2 regions of the Mesorhizobium sp. P2_E9 genome follow, and region 2 is predicted to be linked to the other one. Evidence: predicted binding sites of a transcription regulator. Region 2 holds the regulator's gene; the other holds the start of a gene.
The links. The regulator PhoB, encoded in region 2, activates phosphate uptake and scavenging genes when phosphate is short. The targets are predictions, from matches to a motif close to TGTCATNNANCTGTCAT.
Positions count from the first base shown of each region.

Region 1 (4,983 bases), on a different contig from region 2:
CGAGACGTCAAGTAACCTCATTCTAACGAAGGTCTTGGCAACGGCGAGGCTGAGGCTCAATGTGCCGATGTCGCCCGGCTGTCGATGGAGGGGCGGTCAGGGGAACATGATTCGTATTCTGCAGAACTTGGCGCGACGCTGGAGCGAGCTTTCCCTTGCCCTGCAATTCCTCGTTGCCGGCGGCTTTGGCCTTCTGGCCGTCATGCTGGTGGTGGGCGCCTGGGTGACGTCGCAGATCCGGGACGGTGTCACCCGCAATTCGGCCGCCACCACGGCACTTTATGTGGACAGCGTGATTGCACCGCTGCTGCCCGACCTGCGCAAGAGCGAGGAACTCAGCGAGTCCGTCAAACAGGCGCTCGACGAGACGCTCGGCCAGGGTGCACTCGGCAAGCGCCTGGTCTCGTTCAGGCTGTGGCGCCGCGATGGCACCGTGCTCTACGCGAAAGACTCGGCGCTGATCGGCCGTCGCTTCGATCTGACCGACAATCTGCGGTCCGCCTTCCAGGGCAACGTCACCGCCCAATTCGATACGTTCGATGGAGACGAAGAGAAGGAGCAGGCCGCCGGCGTGCCGCTGCTTGAAATCTACAATCCCGTGCGCGAACCCTGGTCCGGCGAGGTGGTGGCCGTCACCGAGTTCTTCGAGGTCGCCAGCGATTTCAAAGCCACGCTGGCTTCCGCCCTGTTGTCGAGCTGGCTGATCGTGGCCGGCACCACCTTGACGGCGTTTCTGCTGTTGTCGGGCATCGTGCTGCGCGCCAGCCGCACCATCGACGACCAGCGCGGCGCGCTGCGCCGCCAGGTGTCGGAGCTGCAGGGCCTGGTGACACAAAACAACGCCTTGCGACAGCGTGTGCAGCGGGCGTCCCGCCGCGCCACCGCGTTCAACGAAAGATATTTGCGCCGGATCGGCGCCGACCTTCATGACGGACCGGCACAACTCGTCGCCCTGGCGGCGCTGCGCATGGACAGCCCGGTATTTTCCGGCGACGGCAATTGGGGCGAAAGCCGCTCGACCGAGGTTACGATGATCCGCAAGACGCTGGAGGATGCGATGCGCGAAATACGCGGCATCTGCACCGGCCTCGTTTTGCCGCAGATAGAGACGGCCGCCGCGATGGACATATTGCGGCTGGCGGTCGACGAACACCAGCGCCGAACGGGAACGTCGGTGACGCTCACGCTGCCTAGGCATCTGCCCGAACCGGGAGCCTCCGAGAAGATCAGCATCTATCGTTTCGTGCAGGAAGGCCTGAACAATGCCTATCGCCACGGGCGAGGCAAGGACCAGGCAGTGCGTGCGGAAATGAAAGGCGGCAGGCTCTTCGTCGAAGTATCGGACGGCGGACCCGGCTTTGATCCAGCCGCACGGGTCGAAGGATTGGGGCTGGCCGGCCTCAGGGATAGAGTTGAAAGCATTGGCGGCCAGTTCGAAACCCGGACTGGACCGCAAGGCACGCGGCTGGTGATCAGCCTGTCGGTCGAGGAGCAAGCATGATTGGCGCCATTCGCATCGCTATTGTCGACGACCATCCGCTTTTTCGCGAAGGGGTGACACGCAGCCTGTCGGAGATCGGAGGCTTCGAGATCGTCGGCGAAGGTGCGACGGCGCAGGATGCCGAACGCATCGCCTCGACGGTGCGGCCCGACCTATTGCTGCTCGACATCTCCCTGCCGGGCGGCGGCCTGGCCGCGGTTGCAACCATCCTTGCCGACCATCCCACCCAGAAGATCGTCATGCTGACCGTTTCGGAGGCCAATGCCGACGTAACCAAAGCCCTGAACGCTGGGGTGCAGGGCTATATCCTGAAAGGTGTCGGGTCGCGCGCGCTCGCCGACATCCTGCGCAACGTGGCGGCCGGCGAGAGCTACCTTACGCCGGCCCTGTCGGCGCGGCTGCTTTCCGATCTCCAGTCGCCGCAGCCTGCCAATGGCGTGGCGGACCGGCTGCGGCACCTGACCGAACGACAGACGGAAATCCTGCGGCTGGTGGCCGAAGGGCTCAGCAACAAGGAGGTCGCCCTGCGCCTGGAGCTGCAGGAGAAGACGGTGAAGCATCACATGACGGGGGTGCTGTCAAAACTCAATGTGCGAAACCGCACTGAAGCGGCACTCATGATGCGCGAGTTTCGCGACCAGGACAGGAACCGATCGTAGGCCATCGCGGACCGGCGCGAGGGCCGGACAAAGAGAGGTCACCTCCGCCGGGGGCGGCGGAGGTGACGTGCGAAGCTGGCCGTGGCCTATTGACCAGCCTCACATAGCCTTCAGACGGCTGACATCGGCGGGTGTGGCCCGGCGGTCGATGATCGTGCGGCCCAGCGCATCCTGCATCTTGAACCGGCCGCCTTCAACCTTCTCGACGATGCCGTCGGGGTGCGTGACTGTGATCTTGTTGCCGCTCACATCGACCTTGTCACCGGTCGTGGCGTTGACATGGCTGGCGCCTTTGTCGCTCTGGCCATTGCTGGATCCCGCGCCGTTTCCATTGCCGTTGCCGCTATTGCCGCCGCTGCCGCTGTTGCCACCGTTTCCACTATTGCCGCCGCCGTTACCGCTGCCGCCGTTGCCACCACCGTTGCCGCCGCCATTCCCGCCGCCGCCCTTGCCGGCCTGCGCGGTGACGGCGTCGATTCCGGGGGCGGAGCCGTGCAGGGAAATTCGATAGGGGACGATGGTCAGCGCCAGAGCCGCCGCCGAAACGAGCGTCAGCCGGCGACAACGGGCCGTGATCGATCCGTGCATCCCTTATCTCCGTCGATTGAGCCGGCGCGCCCACCCCAACGTTGCAACCCGCAACATCGCCGAAAGATGTAGTGGCCGGAAGCGACCTCCGACCGTTGCGGTTGTCCTCCAGGACCTTTGCCAGCGCAAGATTGGACCAAAGTCCGAGGTGCGCGTGAGCAAGTCGCCTCGCCCCGGGCATGGGAGCTTGTATGATGTCACGAAAATGTGATCGGCCTGGCTTAAGGGGTCGAACAGGCAACAAGCTCCAGCCACGCCAAAGCCAGAGGCCCTCATGACCGAACACCGTTCCCCCGACGCCCGATTCCGCACCAGCCTGCTCGAGGAAAACGAAGGACCGGCCATCAACCCCACCGCCAACCGCACCATGGGCGAAATCATCGCCGCGCGGTTCTCGCGCCGTGGTTTCCTGAAAGGATCGCTCGCCGTATCGGCGATCGCCGCCACGGTCAGTCCGCTGGCCATGATCGCGGCAGACGATGCCCGCGCCGCGGAAGGCTCAGCCTTCAAATTCGACGAGCTCCAGGCCGGCATCGACGACAAGCATCATGTCGCGCCGGGCTATGACGCCGACGTGCTGTTGCGCTGGGGCGATCCGCTGTTTGCCGATTCACCGGAGTTCGATCCGACCAAGCAGTCGGCGCAGGCGCAGGCCAGGCAGTTTGGCTACAACAACGACTATGTCGGCTACATCGCGATCGACGGCTCGGCCGAGCACGGCCTGCTGGTGGTCAATCACGAATACACCAACCCGCATCTGATGTTCCCGGGCATTGTTTCGATCGTCGACAAGGACGGGAAGAAGAAGGCCGAGGTCGCGCCGCTCTCGAAGGAGCAGGTCGATGTCGAAATGGCGGCGCATGGCGGCACCATCGTCGAGATCCGCAAGTTGTCGGGCAAGTGGCAAGTGGTGCGCGACGGCAAGCTCAACCGCCGCATCACCTCCAACACCGAAATGGCGCTGTCCGGTCCGGTCGCAGGCCATGACCGCGTCAAGACCAATGCCGATCCGTCCGGCACGAAAGTATTCGGCACTTTCAACAACTGCGCCGGCGGCGTCACGCCGTGGGGCACCTATGTGATGGCCGAGGAGAACATCCACGGCTATTTCTCCGGCGAACTGCCGGAAGGCCACAAGGAAGCCGCCAACTACAAGCGTCTCGGCATTCCGGAAGGCGCCTATGAATGGGGCGCACATTACGACCGCTTCAACCTCGCCAGGGAGCCGAACGAGCCCAATCGCTTCGGCTGGATCGTCGAGGTCGATGTCAACGATCCGACCTCGACGCCGAGGAAGCGCACCGCCATGGGCCGCTTCAAGCATGAGGGCGCCGAATCGATCGTCGCCAAGGACGGCCGCGTCGTCTTCTATCTCGGCGACGACGAGCGCTTCGACTATGTCTACAAGTTCGTCACCAAGGGCACGTTCAACGCCAACGACCCTGCCGCCAACAAGGACCTGCTCGACGACGGCACGCTGCATGTCGCCAAATTCGCCGAGGACGGCACGGTCGACTGGCTGCCGATCGTCTTCGGCCAGGGGCCGCTGACGGCGGAAACCGGCTTTGCTGGCCAGGCCGACGTGCTGATCGAGACGCGGCGCGCCGCCGATCTGCTCGGCGCCACCAAGATGGACCGGCCCGAAGACATCCAGCCCAATGGCGTCAACGGCAAGATCTATGTCATGCTGACCAACAATTCGAAGCGCAAGGCCGACCAGGTCGATGCCGCCAACCCGCGCGCCGAAAATGCCTTCGGCCACATTATCGAGATCACCGAGACCGATGGCGATTTCACGGCCACCAAGGGCAAATGGGAAGTGCTCTTGAAATGCGGCGATCCCTCGGTTGCCGATGTCGGTGCTACCTTCTCGACTGCAACGACGAGCAATGGCTGGTTCGGCATGCCCGACAATTGCGCGGTCGATTCGGCCGGTCGCCTGTGGGTCGCCACCGACGGCCAGGGACCGAAGGCCACCGGCCGCACCGACGGCCTGTGGGCGGTCGACACGGAAGGGGCGGCACGGGCGACTTCAAAGCTGTTCTTCCGCGTGCCGATCGGTGCGGAAATGTGCGGCCCGCTGTTTGCGCCCGACGACCAGACCGCCTTCGTCGCCGTCCAGCATCCGGGCGATGGCGGCGAGGATTGGGAAGGTTTTGGCCGCCCGTCCTACTATGAAGACCTGTCGACCCGCTGGCCCGACTTCAAGCCCGACATGCCGGTGCGACCGTCGGT
Region 1 is NZ_JBFUET010000023.1:18,553-23,535, forward strand. It holds gene AC1D05_RS31755 (sensor histidine kinase) at 107-1,501, shown strand; gene AC1D05_RS31760 (response regulator) at 1,498-2,160, shown strand; gene AC1D05_RS31765 (hypothetical protein) at 2,260-2,748, opposite strand; gene AC1D05_RS31770 (PhoX family protein) at 3,023-4,983, shown strand, end outside.
Region 1: a site for PhoB is predicted at 2,944-2,960, ahead of AC1D05_RS31770 (PhoX family protein). Genes of this name have one in related genera too.

Region 2 (4,983 bases):
GGGTGGTCATCAAGTCGGTTGCCTACCGCGCCGCGATGTCCGGCATTGTCACCGGCATATTGCTGGCCATCGCCCGCATCTCCGGCGAGACGGCACCGCTTCTTTTCACGGCGCTGAACAACCAGTTCTGGTCGAGCAATCTCAACGCGCCGATGGCCAGCCTGCCTGTGACCATCTTCCAGTTCGCTCTCAGCCCTTACGAGGAATGGCAGCAGCTGGCCTGGACTGGCGCACTCATCATCACATTGACGGTTCTCGCTCTAAGCATCGTTGCGCGCAGCCTGACCGGACGCAGAGAGGACAAATGAGCCAGATGTTGTCTCCAGACATGACGATCGCCGCCGAGGCGGCCGCCAAGGTAAAGATCGAGGTCAAGAACCTCAACTTCTACTACGGCCAGTCGAAGGCGCTGAAGGATATCACGCTGTCGCTGCCCGAGCGCAGCGTCACCGCCTTCATCGGGCCGTCGGGCTGCGGAAAGTCGACGCTGCTGCGCGTCTTCAACCGCATCTACGAGCTCTATCCCAAGCAGACCGCCGAGGGCCAGGTGCTGCTCGACGGTCAGAACGTTCTCGACCGTTCGCAGGATCTCAACCTGCTGCGCACCAAGATCGGCATGGTGTTCCAGAAGCCGACGCCGTTCCCGATGTCGATCTATGAGAACATCGCCTTCGGCGTCAGGCTCTATGAGAAGATCAGCAGGGCCGAGATGGACGGCCGCGTCGAGCAGGCGCTGAAGCGCGCAGCCCTGTGGAACGAGGTCAAGGACAAGCTCAATGCCAGCGGCCTCAGCCTGTCAGGCGGCCAGCAGCAGCGGCTGTGCATCGCCCGCACGGTGGCGGTGAAGCCGGAAGTCATCCTGCTCGACGAGCCGGCCTCGGCGCTTGACCCGCTGTCGACCGCCAAGATCGAGGAACTGATCGACGAGTTGCAGGCCGACTACACGATCGTCATCGTCACCCACAACATGCAGCAGGCGGCGCGCGTCTCGAAGCAGACCGCCTTCATGTATCTGGGCGAACTGGTCGAGTTCGACAAAACCGAGAAGATCTTTACGTCGCCTCGCGAGAAGCGCACGCAAGACTACATCACCGGCCGCTTCGGCTGATCGCACGCATACGAGGACCAGGATCATGGCCGAACACACAGTCGCAGCCTTCGACGAGGATCTCGGACAGATCAGCAGGCTGATCAGCGATATGGGCGACCTCGCCGGCTCGATGGTCGGCGGCGCCACCAAGGCGCTGCTGAATTCCGACAACGCGCTGGCACAGCGTGTGGTCTCCGACGATGCCATCATGGATGCGCGCCAGCGCGAACTCGACGACCGCGCCATCACGCTGATCGCCAAGCGCCAGCCGATGGCCGACGATCTGCGCCATGTCGTCGGCTCGATCCGCATGGCCGGCGACCTCGAGCGCATTGGCGACCTTGCCAAGAACATAGCCAAGCGTGTCGGCACCGTCGGTCTCAGCGCCACGCCGCGCGACCTGTCGCATTCCATCGACGCCATGGCACAGCTGGTGCTGATCCAGGTGCAGGGCGTGATCGAGGAGTATGCGGCGCGCGATGCCGCTGCCCTGGCGAAGCTGCGCGCCGACGACGAACGCATCGACGTCAAATACACCTCCGTCTTTCGCGAACTGCTGACCTACATGATGGAGGATCCGCGCAACATCACGGCGTGCACGCATCTGTTGTTCTGCGCCAAGAATCTCGAACGCATCGGCGACCACGTGACCAACATCGCCGAAAACGCCTACTATGTCCTGACCGGCACGCAGTTGCCCGCCAATCGTCCCAAGCAGGATGAAACGGCGATGTCGGCGCCAGCGGCCTGACGCAAGAGGTGACCAATCGATGATCGCGCCACGCATTATGGTGGTGGAGGATGAGGAGCCGCTGGGGGTGCTGCTCCGTTACAATCTTGAATCCGAAGGCTACCAGGTGGAGGTGGTGCCGCGCGGCGACGAGGCTGAGATCCGCCTGCAGGAGAACGTGCCCGACCTTCTGGTGCTCGACTGGATGGTGCCGGCGGTGTCCGGCATCGAACTCTGTCGCCGCCTGCGGATGCGGCCCGAGACCGAGCGGCTGCCGATCATCATGCTGACCGCGCGGGGCGAAGAAAGCGACCGCGTACGTGGGCTCTCGACCGGTGCCGACGACTATCTGGTCAAGCCGTTCTCGACGCCGGAATTCATGGCTCGCGTCAAGGCGCTGCTGCGCCGCGCCAAGCCGGAAGTTCTGTCCAGTGTGCTCAAGGTCGGCGACATCGTGCTCGACCGTGAATCGCACCGGGTCTATCGCAAGAAGAGCGAGATCCGGCTCGGGCCGACCGAGTTCCGCCTGCTCGAATTCATGATGCGTCATCCCGGCCGCGTGTTCTCGCGCAGCCAGTTGCTCGACAATGTCTGGGGCGAGACGATCTACATCGACGAGCGCACGGTGGACGTGCACGTCGGCCGGTTGCGGAAGGCGGTCAACAATGGCCGTATGCCGGACGTCATCCGCACCATTCGCGGGGCGGGCTACGCGATCAGGGAAGATTGAGCGGGACCTGATTCAGGCAACGTTCTTTCCGGTGCCAGCTCTCGCCTGCACGCCCGGTGCGAAAATCTCCTGGTCGACGAAGGTCAGCGCGCGCATGGCGCAGCCTTCGCGGATCAGAGGCAGTTCGTTCGGCTCGGTGTCGAAGGAAATCGATTTCGAGTGCTGACCGCCGGCGGTCTGCGCGATCGCTTCGCGCAGTGCCGGCTCGATCAGGTCGAAGGCGGCGGCACTGACGCCGACCATGGCGACGGGCGCGGGATCGATCAGCGCGAACAGGCTGCCGAGCCCATAACCCAGTGCCTCGCCGGCCTTGCGGTAGGCTTCGCGCTCAGGCCCGTCGCGTTCGCGTGCCGTCGCGGCCAGCGCCCGCATCTGCGCGTCGCTGACATCGGCCACTGGCTCGGTGTCCTCACTGAGCTGCCTGGCGTTGCGCCAGATGGCATAGTTGCCGGCATAGGCCTCGACGCAGCCGCGGCGTCCGCAACGGCAAAGCGCGCCGCCGGGCCGATGGATCATGTGACCGAACTCGCCGCCCGAGGAATGGGTGCCCGTGAACAGCTCGCCCTTCAGCACCAGGCCCATGCCGATGCCGTGCGACAGAAGGATGGCGATGAAGTCGTCGCGGTAGCGCTCGGGATCGCGCCAGCGCAGCGCCACCGCCATCATGTTGCAGTCGTTTTCCATGGTGGCGGGGATACCGAACTCGGCCTCGAGTATGTCGGCGAAGGCGATGTTGGTCTGCGGCGTGATCGGAGACCAGAGCATCGCCCGGGCCTCGGTGTCGGTGATGCCCTGGATCGCCAGCGCGATGCGGGCGACGCTGCGCACGTCGATATCGGGATCATCGAGGCGCCGCCGCACGATGGCGACGCATTCGCCGATCAGCGCCTCGCGCGACATGGTCAGCGTGTCCAGCCGGCGCTGTTCCTCCGATACGACCTGGCCGGCATAGTCGATGACGGCGACGGAGAGGAAATTCAGCGACAGCACCACGGTCATGACAGCCGCGGCCTCCGGATTGAGGCCGAGGCCGACCTGCGGCCGGCCGCGCTTGAGCGCGCCGGCCTCGCTCGGCTTGCCTTCGGCCAGGATGCCTTCGCCGATCAGGTCGGAAGAGATCGCCGATATGGTCGAGTGGCTGAGGCCGGTGGTCGCGGCAATCTCGGTGCGCGAGGGCCGACCGGCCCGGCGCACGGCCGCAATCACCATGGCGCGGTTGCGCCGGCGCAGATCGTCGTGGCGGATTCCGACCGACATGTTTTCCCACATCCTCCCGGTCGCCGCGGTTCCTCCGGCCCCTCGAACGCTGCCGACGACACGGTCAAATACTGGCAGAAGCGGCCCGTCCTGTCATTTATTTATTCCGAGGCTCGAAAAAAATTCACAAGGACATCAAAATCCATCAGAATCGTTGTTGACAGCGTTCCGGTGTTCGATCAGTGTTTTTTCGAGGCTCGAAAAAATAGAGCCTTTGTGCCGGCCTTAGGGCCAGTTTGGTCGCGCCATACGCGGCGCAGGGAGGAATATCATGAAGAGATTCACAGCCGCCATCCTGGCGGGTGTCGCCATGTCGCTGACGCTTGTGTCGGTCGCGCAGGCGAAGGACAAGGTCATCGGCGTTTCTTGGTCCAACTTCCAGGAAGAGCGCTGGAAGACCGACGAAGCCGCCATGAAGAAGGCGATCGAGGCCGCCGGCGACAAGTACATCTCCGCCGATGCGCAGTCCAATCCCGGCAAGCAGCTTACCGATGTCGAGAGCCTGATCTCGCAGGGCGCCAATTCGCTGATCATCCTGGCGCAGGATGCCTCGGCCATCGGCCCGGCCGTGCAGAAGGCGCTGGACGAAGGCATTCCGGTCGTCGGCTATGACCGCCTGATCGAGAACAAGGACGTCTTCTACCTGACCTTCGACAACAAGGAAGTTGGCCGCTTGCAGGCGGCTGCGGTGTTCAAGGCCAAGCCGGAAGGCAACTACGTCTTCATTAAGGGCTCGGGCGCCGATCCGAATGCCGACTTCCTGTTCTCGGGCTCGATGGAAGTGCTCAAGGCGGCCATCGACAGCGGCAAGATCAAGAATGTCGGCGAGGCCTATACGGACGGCTGGCTGCCCGCCAACGCCCAGAAGAACATGGAACAGTTCCTGACCGCCAACGACAACAAGGTCGACGCCGTCGTCGCCGCCAATGACGGCACCGCCGGTGGCGTCGTCGCGGCGCTGACGGCACAGGGTCTCGCCGGCACAGTGCCGGTGTCGGGCCAGGACGGCGACCATGCCGCGCTGAACCGCATCGCTCTCGGCACCCAGACCGTGTCGGTATGGAAGGACGCGCGCGAACTCGGCAAGAACGCCGCCGAGATCGCCTCGCAACTGGCCGACGGCAAGAAGATGACCGACATCGCCGGCGTCAAGGACTTCACGACGCCTGGCGGCAA
Region 2 is NZ_JBFUET010000005.1:298,868-303,850, reverse strand. It holds gene pstA (phosphate ABC transporter permease PstA) at 1-308, shown strand, start outside; gene pstB (phosphate ABC transporter ATP-binding protein PstB) at 305-1,108, shown strand; gene phoU (phosphate signaling complex protein PhoU) at 1,134-1,841, shown strand; gene phoB (phosphate regulon transcriptional regulator PhoB) at 1,861-2,550, shown strand; gene AC1D05_RS11705 (ROK family protein) at 2,563-3,807, opposite strand; gene xylF (D-xylose ABC transporter substrate-binding protein) at 4,079-4,983, shown strand, end outside.